Regions from separate parts of the Desulfotomaculum sp. 1211_IL3151 genome, predicted to be linked through region 4. Evidence: riboswitches for the same ligand, from Rfam matches in the RefSeq annotation. Region 4 holds a riboswitch; each other region holds the start of a gene.
What was found. A riboswitch is a leader RNA that binds a small molecule or an ion and turns the genes downstream of it on or off. The one in region 4 is predicted to bind cyclic di-AMP.

Region 1: it holds a riboswitch for cyclic di-AMP, as region 4 does, so the genes downstream of both, eam (glutamate 2,3-aminomutase) here and V6C11_RS15075 (C40 family peptidase) in region 4, are expected to answer to the same signal.
Region 2: it holds a riboswitch for cyclic di-AMP, as region 4 does, so the genes downstream of both, V6C11_RS06295 (ABC transporter ATP-binding protein) here and V6C11_RS15075 (C40 family peptidase) in region 4, are expected to answer to the same signal.
Region 3: it holds a riboswitch for cyclic di-AMP, as region 4 does, so the genes downstream of both, V6C11_RS04990 (CAP domain-containing protein) here and V6C11_RS15075 (C40 family peptidase) in region 4, are expected to answer to the same signal.

What each region holds. Positions count from the first base shown of each region.
Region 1 is NZ_JBAIYV010000058.1:40,793-43,924, forward strand. Features, by position in the region: gene V6C11_RS16190 (hypothetical protein) at 1-135, opposite strand, end outside; gene eam (glutamate 2,3-aminomutase) at 241-1,509, opposite strand; cyclic di-AMP (ydaO/yuaA leader) riboswitch at 1,516-1,652, opposite strand; gene V6C11_RS16200 (GntR family transcriptional regulator) at 1,760-2,371, opposite strand; gene hydG ([FeFe] hydrogenase H-cluster radical SAM maturase HydG) at 2,570-3,132, opposite strand, start outside.
Region 2 is NZ_JBAIYV010000026.1:129,913-133,044, forward strand. Features, by position in the region: gene V6C11_RS06290 (FtsX-like permease family protein) at 1-1,215, shown strand, start outside; cyclic di-AMP (ydaO/yuaA leader) riboswitch at 1,654-1,793, shown strand; gene V6C11_RS06295 (ABC transporter ATP-binding protein) at 1,943-3,076, shown strand; gene V6C11_RS06300 (ABC transporter permease) at 3,076-3,132, shown strand, end outside.
Region 3 is NZ_JBAIYV010000025.1:15,489-18,620, forward strand. Features, by position in the region: gene V6C11_RS04985 (DUF3794 and LysM peptidoglycan-binding domain-containing protein) at 1-266, opposite strand, end outside; gene V6C11_RS04990 (CAP domain-containing protein) at 461-1,465, opposite strand; cyclic di-AMP (ydaO/yuaA leader) riboswitch at 1,471-1,596, opposite strand; gene V6C11_RS04995 (hypothetical protein) at 1,789-2,796, opposite strand; gene yabG (sporulation peptidase YabG) at 2,864-3,132, opposite strand, start outside.
Region 4 is NZ_JBAIYV010000051.1:171,616-174,747, forward strand. Features, by position in the region: gene V6C11_RS15070 (S-layer homology domain-containing protein) at 1-883, shown strand, start outside; gene V6C11_RS15075 (C40 family peptidase) at 1,141-1,791, opposite strand; cyclic di-AMP (ydaO/yuaA leader) riboswitch at 1,797-1,924, opposite strand; gene V6C11_RS15080 (zinc dependent phospholipase C family protein) at 2,109-2,816, shown strand; gene V6C11_RS15085 (sodium-dependent transporter) at 2,833-3,132, opposite strand, start outside.

The DNA.
Region 1 (3,132 bases), on a different contig from region 4:
GCCAAATCTCTTGACAAAAATTGAGTCATCCCCCTCTAACCACTGACGGGTACCTTCATATAGATCGGCTTCCGTTTCTTCACATACCAGTTGATGCGTTATAGAAAAATCCATCACCATCTCCGCACTTTTCATCATGACTCCTCCCGAACATTTGTTTTTATTATTTTATTACCAAACCTATGTTCGTGTCAAGGGTAAAAAATAAACCTGTCATACTATTATGACAGGTCTAAAAACTTAGTGTTTACCAGTAACATTATAGGAAATAACCCTCTTTTCCCAGGTTCGCATGACTACCTGCTCATCCTTATTCTCTAGAATATACTGTGGCAATATGGGTGTTTTCCCATAGCCATTGGGTGCATTAATAATATAAGTGGGAACAGCAAGTCCAGATGTATAGCCTCTCAGTTGTTCCATAATAGCAATACCATCATCAACACCAGTGATAAAATGCCTGGTTCCCTTTACTGCCTTAGCATGAAAAATATAGTAGGGCCGAACACGGATGGTCAATAGACTCTGGTTTAATCTCTTCATGACATCTGGTTGATTATTAATGTCTTTTAATAAAACAGCCTGATTACCAAGGACTACGCCTGCCTTAACCAACATATCGCAGGCCTTTTTTGCCTCAGGTGTAACTTCCAAGGGACTATTAAACTGTGTATTGATATAAAGCGGTGGGTGGCTTTCTAAAATACTGCAAAGTTCCGGTGTAATTCTTTGGGGCATTGTGACAGGTGTTCTGGTACCGATTCGTTTTATTTCCACATGGGGAATATTATCTAATTCCGTGAGCAGCCAATCAATTTGTTTATCTGATAATAACAAGGCATCGCCGCCTGTTATTAAGACATCCCTTATTTCAGTGTTCTCTCTGATATACTGCAGTGCTCCTTGCAGCACCTGTTTTGATTTGTGAACATCAATTTCGCCAATATTTCTACGCCTTTGGCAATGTCGACAATACATCGCACATTGGTTCGTAACATTAATAATAAGACGATCCGGGTATCTTCTGGTCACCCCCGGCACAGGTGAAGTATATTCTTCTCCCATAGGGTCTTCAACGCCATAGCGATCCAAAATTTCTTCTACACAGGGGACAGCCTGCAGCCATACAGGGCCGCCATGCCCACTGGCCATTGCCAGGGCCATATAATAGGGAGAAACAGCCCAACGGTATTGACGCCCAACCTTTTCGATTGCTTCTTTTTCATCAGTTGTAAGATCAACCAGTTGACTTAGAACCTTAACATCTTTAATTCGCTTGGCCATTTGCCAACGCCAATCCTGCCATTGTTTCTCATCCGCCTGAAAAAAATTCAGAATATTCTTTTTAGCAAGGTTATACTGCTCCTGAATTTCAAAACCATTACGTATGTTAACCTTGTTCTCCAGGTAACCACTAATGTTTGATTTTAACTCCTTGGCCCTTTTAAGTGCTATTTTTCTTTTAGTTTGTTCCGACCGAAAATCTTCTGAAATTAAATGTACAGACATAAAAAAACCCCCTTTCTTTATAGCTTACGAAGTTAGCTGAAGGGTTCGGGTCGAAAGGTTAAAACCCTACTGAATATAATCAGATTCACCCCAAAAATCGGGTCCTCCGCTCCTGTATGAACAGGATTCAGCTCCTACAAACATTTATCTAGTTTTTGTAAGTTGTCACAACTCATTTTACCATGTAAGTTGCCTGTATGTAAATAAAAAAGAAAGGCATTCCGAAGGGAATTACCTTTCAAATTTCCTTTTAAACCCTTATTAAACCTTCATTGTCAGAAGCATTTAGGTGTCCATACACGGTTATAATATCCCCGGCCAAAATACGACTATCTGGAGCAGGGTCAACAATATCCCCTTGCCCTTTGCGAACAATCGCCAATACTTTACTTTCATTGAGCCTGCTTTGGGCCAATGTTTTTCCGACCAGAATGGAATCGGGTAAGACCTTCCAATCTTCAATTTTATTTAAACGGCTTTCCAAATGGTAGGTGTGTTGTAATAAGTCTTCTAAAAGTCTTGAAATTTCACCATTTACACGGTCTCTTTCCTTTAATAGTTCATGTAATTTTTCATGGATACCAGTCAAAACCATCCGCTGATCAAAATCATCCAAGTATTTTTGAGCCGCTGAAACAGACTTAACCACCACACCAATACCAGGAACCACATCAACGATGCCCACCTCTTGTAAGAGGGTTAGTGCTCGTCTGATGGTTTCCGGTGAAACACTATATTTTCCTGCCAAAGTGGATCGGCCAAATATTTTTTGCCCTTCCTGATATTCTCCCCGGACAATTCGTTCGGCTATATCTGCAGCAATGGTAACATACCTTGCCAGATGTAGGTCATGATTTACCACAATAAGCTCCTCCATAATATATTATACTAGCTACATATTATAACCCCGTATCCAAAAAAGCAAAAGGCTTTTTAGAAAAACTTGGCACACTTGCCCCTGGTCAGGCAGGAAAATAGGGAAAGTCCCGGCTTAATAAAAAAAACAGGAACTGCACCGTAAAACACAGTCCCTGTGGAATTATATTTTGTTAATTAAATCTTAGAAATAAAGATCCCGTTCCCCGTCCTCAATTTGTTTTACTCTCGCTTCCGTCAAATTTCTAATCTGATCATTTTTAATTTCTGCTAAATGTTGGCGGATAGTCTCCTCACCAACTGCCCTTGTCTCTGGGGATGCATAGTCAATTAAATATTCTTTAAAGGTAAGAATTGCATTGGGTTGGCAGACGTTTTGAATCTCCCCGCTTTTTGCCAAAGCCATAAAGCGATCACCCGTACGGCCCTTGCGGTAACAGGCTGTGCAATAACTGGGAAGCCAGCCAGATTGACAAACATTGCGCAATACATCATCGGGATGGCGGTGGTCGTCAACATAAAATTGCGGTGATTCTTCTTCGCCACAGCTGCCGCTGGTGCAATTTTGCTTTTCTTGTTCCTTTTTATAACCACCTACCCCGGTACAGGAGCCGGCGGATATTTGAGATACACCGTAGTTCAGCAGCATATCCCTCTGCTCCGGTCGCTCGCGGGTGGATAAAATAAGTCCGGTATAGGGAACAGCCAGACGAACAATAGCAACTATCTTCGCAAATTCCTCGTCCT
Region 2 (3,132 bases), on a different contig from region 4:
GGGTATTATTATCAGACCCGGCATTTTACCGCCGTAGCGGGGATGATGTATCGGATGAAGCAAAACGCCGTCGGTTTGGCCAATATCTGCATCATGGCCACTGCCGTGCTGGTGATGGTGTCCACCACGGTGTCCTTGTACATTGGGATGGAGGACGTGCTGCGCACCCGGTATCCCCAAAATATCATGATTAGCACTCCCGTACCTGCCCATCAATCAGCCGAGGGCTTGCAGACATCGGTTCACGAAGTATTGGCCCAGCACCGGCTGGAGGGGAAGGCTATGCTGGACTACAGGTATGCGGCCTTTGCCGGCAATCAGGAGGGCGACACGGTGATCACGGATGAGAGCAAGATGTCCAATGCCTCGTCTTCAGTCAGACAGTTTTATATGATTCCCCTAGAGGATTATAACCGGCTGACTAATAGAACGGCGGGCTTGGGGGACAATGAGATTATGATTTATTCCAGCCGCAACGTGTATGAGGAAGATACCCTGACGGTACTTAACCGGACATTTACAGTCAAGGAAAGGCTGGACTCGTTTTTTGAAAACAGCCTGGACAGGGTATCGATCATGGGCAACTATTATATCGTGGTTAAGGATATGGATGTAGTCAAAGCCATGGAGAAGGCCCGGGCTGAAGAAAACGGCTATGATCCATCCAGTTATCAATATTATCTGGGCTTTGACCTGGACGCCAACGAGGCTGACATCTCAGCTGTTTACCAGGACATCCGCACTGCCGTGGGCAGTGATTATCCTGACAGCAGGATCGAATCCCCGGTGGCAGCAAAGGCATCCTTTTTCGCCATTTATGGAGGCTTGTTCTTTCTGGGGATATTCTTGGGGGCGCTGTTCATCATGGCCACTGTGCTGATCATCTATTACAAGCAGGTCTCGGAGGGGTATGACGATAAGGCCCGCTTTGAAATCATGCAGAAGGTGGGAATGAGCCGTGAAGAGGTGAAAGACTCGATCCGTAGCCAGGTCCTGATCGTATTTTTCCTGCCCCTCGTTACCGCCGGGATCCATATTGCCTTCGCTTTTCCCATCATTACCAAATTGCTGGCAGTACTGAATCTCACCAATGTGGGTTTGTTCGCTTGGTGCACGGCGGGTACAATATTGGTTTTTGCACTGTTTTACGCCATTGTCTATGGGCTGACGGCCAAAGTGTATTATAGAATTGTCAGCTGTGGCACATCTGCATAAGAGGCTGCATGATCAAAAAAGAGGCGAAAGAATTAGTGTTTGACGAAATACAGGTTGAGACGATAATTCTGATGACGAATAGTGGTTCAAAGGGTAAATAAGACAGGAAAGAAAATAAGAATAAAAATTCTTGAAAATGGTGTATTTTATGCTGTTTTCAAGTTTTTTTGTTTTTGGACAAAAGATAGGGCTGAATTATTGGTGTGTTTTATGGGAGTCATAGACCCACAAAACAAGTATAGTAACTCACGGATTTAGAAAAAGTAAAACTTCAAATGTTTGCCTGCTCAAAGATGAAAAAACAATTTGAAAGAACAATTTGAAAGAACAATTTGAAAGAACAATTTGAAAGAACAATTTGAAAGAACATACCGACAACTGCTGTTATCATATAGAGTTGCTTGACGGGATCTGTTAAATGATTTATAGTAATAGTAACAATTACATTTGCTTAATTTCCAGAATTAATTACTGGAAAGCGGGGGAACCACTTTTTTGGGGCGAATCAGTGCAATGCACAGTAGGAAACCATCTTCCGAGTCCGTCAGCTAACCTCGTCAGCATAGATGGGTCAATTATTTTTTAAGTAAAATATTTTTACCACTTTGACCCTATTCATATGGCAGGGTCTTTTTATTTTCCTGCCATCCCGTTAGGGTTTGTCTTTTTTGACCCTCATTTAAGTGAGGTTTTTTTTATTCTAATACCGGGAAAAGGAGGAGTAAGTTTGCAAAACGCGATTGTGTTTGAAAAGGTAAGTAAGAAATATGGTAACTCTCTGGTGATCGAAGCCATGGACCTAAGCATCCCGCAGGGACAAATTGTGGTCCTGGTTGGTCCTTCAGGTTGTGGAAAAACCACCACCATGAAGATGATTAACCGTTTGATCGAGAGCACGTCCGGTAGAATTTTAGTTAACGGCCAAGATATCCAAGGCATCGATCCGGTGGAACTGCGGCGGGGCATAGGCTATGTTATTCAACAAATCGGACTTTTTCCTCACATGACCATAGCAGAAAACATTTATTTGGTACCTCGATTAAGGTCTGGTAAAAGGGCAATGGATATTGCTAAGGTTGATGAACTATTGAAATTGGTTGGGTTAGATCCGGAATTGTACCGAAACCGCTACCCTGCGGAGCTATCAGGAGGTCAGCAGCAGCGTATCGGAGTAGCCCGGGCCTTGATGAGCGAACCACCTATCATCCTAATGGATGAACCCTTCTCTGCATTGGACCCCATTACCCGAGAACAACTACAGGATGAGTTAATCCGGCTCAATGAAGAACTTCACAAAACCATCGTTTTTGTAACCCACGATATGGACGAAGCCCTAAAGATCGCGGACCAAATTGTTGTCATGCAAGAAGGTAAGGTGGTGCAACAAGGAAAGCCCGACCAAATCTTGCGACACCCTGCCAATGATTTCGTGCGCGAATTTTTGGGAGAGAAGCGGTTATCCCCCCATCTGTCTTATTTGGTGGATGATGTGATGCTAAAGGAGCCCATAACCGTACTACCCTCTAGGGGATTGGCCGAAGCGGTACAAATTATGGTCAAAAAGCGGGTCACAGGGTTGGTAGTGACCGATAAAAATGGACAATATCTGGGTATCACCAGCACTTCGGATATCTATCACCGCTACACCGACGAATCCCTTTGCATTGCCGATGTCAAGCAGGTCAATGCGGTTACCGTTAAAAGTGGTACCCCTTTAACCCAAGTGATTCCCCTGGTACAGGAAGCACCCTACGGTTACGTGCCGGTATTGACTTCCGACGGCAAACTGGCAGGGTTACTGACACAGGCCAGCCTGGTGGATGTTTTGGCCAAACCCTATCTTCAGGAGGTGGCTAGTTAATGAATGAATTGCTATTGGTATTAGTGGATCGCTGGCCAGATATTTTGCGGGCCAGT
Region 3 (3,132 bases), on a different contig from region 4:
ATCACTTGCACCCGCAAGGTTCCCTCTACAATCACCTTATTAGGGATTACTTCAACTTTCCTTAACTTAACGATTGTGTCAATGGAAAGAATCTCTTCCATATCGGGTGTACCTGAGGGTAGCGTAAAGCTGTCTCGAATTATGGTTTGTTCTGTGTTTTCGCCAACAAGCTGTTTTACCCTAATTTGTTCTGTCCCGACGATCTGATTAGCCGGTTGGTTATTTATCTGCCGGAATTTTGGCTTGGGACTTTTCCTCATAACCATCAATCTTAGCCTCCTTTCAAGATATCTCCTTAATATATATATTGGATTGGCTGTAGAAATGTGCTGAAATTGTGGTCAATCCTTAAGAAAAAGCAAAAAAACGGGAGGAAATTTTTTCTCCCGTTTACATTTTATGGAATTGTCTGTTGTACAAGTTATTTAAGTTGTCCAATTAATTGGCTATTTTATGACCCTTAGCGCCGAGCAAATTGCTGAACCCAGATGTAGCCAGAGCCAGTATAACTTTGATATACGCCTACACCAATTTCATTGTAATTGGCATTTAAGATGTTCGCCCGGTGACCGGGGCTGTTCATCCAATCCTTCACGACCTGCTCAGGAGTTTTTTGACCCATGGCAATATTTTCCCCTGCTGCTTTGTAGCTGATACCAAATTTACGCATCATATCAAAGGGGGAGCCATAATTGGGAGATGTGTGAGAGAAATATCTGCTCTGATACATATCCTGCGCCTTTACCTGTGCAGCTTTGGTTAAATCCTCTTTGGCAACCACAGGCTTTAGACCATTTTTTGCTCTTTCAGCATTAACCAAATCCACTACCTTCGTTTGAGCTTCATTCATAAAGGTAGTAGGCTCCTGGGGCACAGGTGTTGGCTCTGGTTGGGGAGCCGGCTTTGGTTCAGGTTGTGGTGCCGGTTGCGGCTCTGGTTTTGGCTCTGGTTTTGGCTCCGGTTTTGGTGCCGGTGCTGGCTGTTCCGGTTGCTGAATAGGCTCTGTAATGGGTTTATATGCTAATAGTTGAATACAAAGCTTACCAGAGCTGGTATCCGCAAAGGCCAAACCAATTCGATTGTATTTACTATTTAGGATCGAACTGCTGCCATAGTATTGAAGTTGCTTTTGGACCATCGATGCCACATCATTGCCGCGTACAGTGGTTTGTCCAAGGGTGCTATAACCACCGTTTTTGGCAATCGTTAACAGCATTGCGGAACTGGGAATTTGACCGGTTCTTTGATAATATGCCAAATTCTTGGCAGCTTGCCCGGACAGCTCTTGATCCGCCATCAGCGTTGCCAGACCACCTTTGGCGCGGGCTTCATTAACCAGTCTAACCATCTCTTGGCTATCATCGGTAGCCGCCATAGCTGACTGCGCCGTCATAACGGACATCATCATGGTTAATAGGAACAAGGTAGCCAGGAACATAGGAACTTTCTTCAAACGATACTGCATTTCTTTTCTCCTTTCCTTTTTGCCTCCGGAGTTAGCTGACGGGTTCGGGCAAGGAAATCCCTACCTTTAAAAGGATTCACCCCATAAACGGTTCCTCCGTACCCACTAAAGGGATTCGGCATCTGTAACTGGCGCTTTGCCTGTCCTAAATATACATAAATTAACCTAAATTGACAAAACCCGTAATAGCTGTTAATAATTTATTTAGTTGGTTAAAACAGGTGCACAAACAATTTTATGTAAAATAACACACTCTCCCGTGCGTATACCATATTTTTACACGGAACAAAAGCCCCGCTCTTATCGTCACGGGGCTTTCTTTCCTAGAACTCTACGTTTAGTTTATCCAAGACCACTTGAATATGATTGAAAACGGTCACCCTATCGGATCCGGCAAACAGTAAGCCAACTGCCCTATTGCCCTCTGTAAGGACTAAGGAACCACTATCTCCACCCTGGGATTTCATATCACAAATTACCTGATTGGAGAAATACGCATTACTATTGTCATCCATTTTTACTTGCATGGTGGTGCCTATGGCAGTAACTACTCCGGAGGTAATGCCCGTTGTTCTACCACTTTTAACGACCCTCATGCCGGGTTTTGCCTCTACAATCCCCTGCACTTTACCAATACCAAGTATCTCATCGGTAATCAGCTCGGGCTTGAGGGGCCGGGCAACAGCACAATCCACATGGTTTACTGCCCCTTCCCTTTTAAAGAATTTCAAATCATAATTGGGTCTAATCGTATGAACCAGCATGTTGGCAATCCTTGCTGCCCCGTTGGCTATGGGGCAGGTAGCAGGGGCCTCTCCCTTTTGGATAGGAATATACCTTAATAGTATTGCAATGCGGTCGTCCTTGGTGCCGCCATCATACTCACCTGGCTGCAATATAAGGTCTCCTGGGGCAGACCGACCGTCTTTCCCATCGGTGGCATTGGCTAAAATGTGGTTATTTGAAAGAATAAGTGGCTCTCCCGTGGTACGATCGCGTACCATTGCCCCAAAGGTGCCAGCCGTTACCCGATAGTGTCCCAAACTAAATCCGGGTTGGGCGGGTCTGACATGTTTTTTTCTATCATCAGACAAAAAACGAATTTCACCAACTTCCACAACATCTGTTTCTAAACCATTAATCCTAAAGGGTACCTGTTCCTCCCTGCTTAAGCTTTCAGAACGTTCCTTTTTGGAGACAAAGATGATAATTGCCTTTTGCTCGGTTCTTTGCATGCCCACATGTTTATAGCCGACACCTACGCCTACAACATTTTTAATTCCAAGCAAACGCCATTTGGCTTTCTCCACAGTTTTCAAAAAATTTAACATAAAGGAAATCCCTCCTAAAATGTCCTAGATCATCATATGCTGGACTTTAGGAAGGGGTACTATGGTTTTAATATTCCGTTCTGGGTATACCTAAGCGATGTTTTCCTCTGGTTTCCACACCACCAATACCTTCAAAACCGGTAATGGTACTTTTAATAATTTCCCTTAAGGCAATGGGATCTTGAATGGAAGTATAGGCTATTTTTTCAACCACAAACACAGGATCATAGGCATGAATTAATACCCTTTTGGGGGAACTTGCAAAATTGGCACCGGCACTTAATACTACCTCATAGCAAGACTGGCAGGCACCGGCAAATATCACTAAATCATCCC
Region 4 (3,132 bases):
TTTAAAGGAGATGCTTTCCTTTGCTAAGGATGCTAACCAACTAAAGAAGGATGAATTAATATATGTTGCCTCCATGTATAATAAAGGTATTATGAAAGGTACGCCGGATGGCTATTTAAATCCCTTTAAGCCCATTTCCAGGGGTGAATTTGCGGTGATGATCAGCCGTTTCATTGACGTCGCTGATTTAGAGGATAACACCGATAAAGAAAAACAAACAGAAGACTACATTCAAAAACTAACCCCTAGCCACAATGCTAAGATTGATGTTGACACCAAGGAATTTACCGTTCGGTTTGAAGAAGCGATGGGCTATACAAAGGGTAATGATTTAGAGGATTTAGTTGATGCAGTGAACATGTATAAGTACAGTGGCGGGAAATGGGTCGCTGCTAATATTGAGTACGCCGTTGTCTTCACCAAAAACAATGACAAACTGCAGATTAAATTGGCTAACAACAAAAAACTGGACAGTAACACCAAGTATTGCATTACGATTAACGATGGTATTCTTGTAGAAACTGATACTAAGGATCATGTCTTCACCGGCCTTAAAAAGGGAGAATGGTGCTTTACCACCGAGGCTGCCGAACTGGCTGTTAATAAGGTAAAAGCAACCAATGCTACCACCATCGTTATTGAATTTAACCAGACCATCCAAAAAGGTGACGACTTCTCTGCCAATGGTTCCGGCATCCATGTAATGGCCGGGAATAAGGAACTTGATATTGATGCTGCCAGCATTAGCGGTAGTAAGTTAACACTTACCCTAGACGATGATGACCGTTTGGAAGATGATGAAGATTATACCGTATGGTTTGCAGAAGATATCGTGGAAGGTTTCGAGATTGAGGAATCGGACGCCATAGAATTTACCTACTAAGCTAAAAGAAGGCACCCTGCTGGGTGTCTTCTACTGTCTATGGGCCATGAGCTAAAGACCCTTCCCAAAGTATTTTACAACCAGGTGCCTGGCTCTTGGCCGCAGCAAAACCCTTCAAACTAAGATAACCTAACAGCGGGCAAGTGCCTGGCACCGTCGAATGACTAAGCCATTTTTCAAGGCAGCTAACTGCTAACGGCTACTATGCTAATGGCTAAATATAAAAGCCCCGGAGCTTACTCCAGGGCTTTAACTTATTACTTTAAAATTCGATTGGCCCCACGATATTTAGGAGACCAGTAGCTATCAGAAAGAGAATCAATACGTATACCACGGGAGGAAGAGGAGTGAATAAATTGACTGTTCCCCATATAAATACCAGAATGGTTAATACCAGCACCACCGGTATTAAAGAATACTAGATCCCCTGGTCGCAACTCGGCTTTTTTAATGGCAACACCTGCATGATATTGACCGGCGGCGGTATGAACCAAATCAAAACCAAAGTTTTTAAAAACATAACGTACATAGCCTGAACAATCAAAACCCGCAGGACTTTCTCCACCGGAACGGTATTTAACACCAACATATTGCTTAGCATAATCTAAAACGGCTACGGCACGGTCTACTACACCCCTGGAAGTTTCGGGATCTTCGGTACGGGGTCTAACGGCCTGGTTGGCTGATTGATCAGGCACATCTAGCACCTGGCCAATTTGCAAACTATCACTTTCGAGGTTATTCAGTTGTTTAACGTTCTCCACCGAGGTTCCGCAACGATTGGCAATGGACCACAATGTATCACCACTTTGTACAGTCACCTGAGCTGCATCGGCAAAACCAACCCACACCACTATGGCCATACACACAGAGCTAGCCAGCACTGCCATCTTTTTAAGCAACGACAATGATGTTTTCCCCACTTTCTACACCTACGGAGTTAGCTGACGGGTTCGGACAGAAAGTTTGCCCGCTACCAATGGTAGTTAACCCCATAAAAATGGTTCCCCCGTTTTCAATGAAATTCGGCGTTCTTCTTATTTTATTAACAAATTCGCCAAAAGGTACCAATTTCCTTCCAAAAAAATAAACTTTTTTGTCAGACTAAGCCAATTTTGGCCTTTGGTCCCTCCTTTCTTTCCGACTTAACCACCTATTTCATATTTTTCCTATTTGGAGGGAATAATGTTTTGGAACGTCTATTTCATTTATTAGGTGACAGTCTATGACATTAACCCACGCCACCTGGAACTGTGCCAAGGTTATGTTATCCTTAACCTTGCCCTTTCAGGTTATTATAAAAACTGACCGACCGCGTAATACCCATGACTTTTGCAATCAACAGGCCCTTGAGATATTAAAAAAAGATGGCCTTCAAGGTGAAGGTCGCATCCTTCAGTCCTATTTGGAAGCACTGAACCGAGGGTCCCACTGGAGTGACCAGGGCTTTAAAAACATTAGTCATTATTATAACCATGCTAAAGCCACTGGCCTCTGGCACGGCCCTGATGCACCAACGGAATGCAGCTATTATTTTGAGCGTTCCATCAAATATTGGCAATCAGGACACCGGGAAAAATCTATTTTTTATTTGGGTGCCGCCTGCCACATTTTACAGGACTTGTGTGTACCCCATCACGCCTGCGGTCTGGTACTAAGCGGTCATAAATTTTTTGAGGATTGGTCCAGAGACAACTATCATGATTTTGTCGTAAGATTAGAAGGTATTTACCATGTTGCACCCCACGCCTGCGGTTGGGTAAAGGAAAATGCCCGGATCTCATCCCATTACCTGCCTGAACTAATCCAGCAAAAAGGCCTTGCCTCGGTTGAAAGGGTAGCTGGCATCCTGCTGCAACGAACCCAAAGAGTCACCGCGGGTTTTCTTAGTTTCTTTTTCCAGCGCATAAAAAACCCCACCCTGGGAAGGTGAAGTTTTTCTAACAATTCTATAATTTAATAAAGCCTAACCCATTTAGAATAATAATGATGATCGCTATGGGTGCCACGAAGCGGATAGCAGCAAAGTAAAAACTTATCCTTGATCTATTATTTAAACTACCGCCATTCGAAACTTCATCAAAAATCTCCCAACGACTAAGCTTCCATCCCGCAAATATGGCAAAAAACAAACCGGTTAAGGGCATCATTAGATTATCTGTTAAATAACTGTAAAAATTAAATAGATTCAGGTTAAATAGCTGAACATCAGCCAACAAACTGTTGGACAGGGTCGCCGTGCTGCCTAC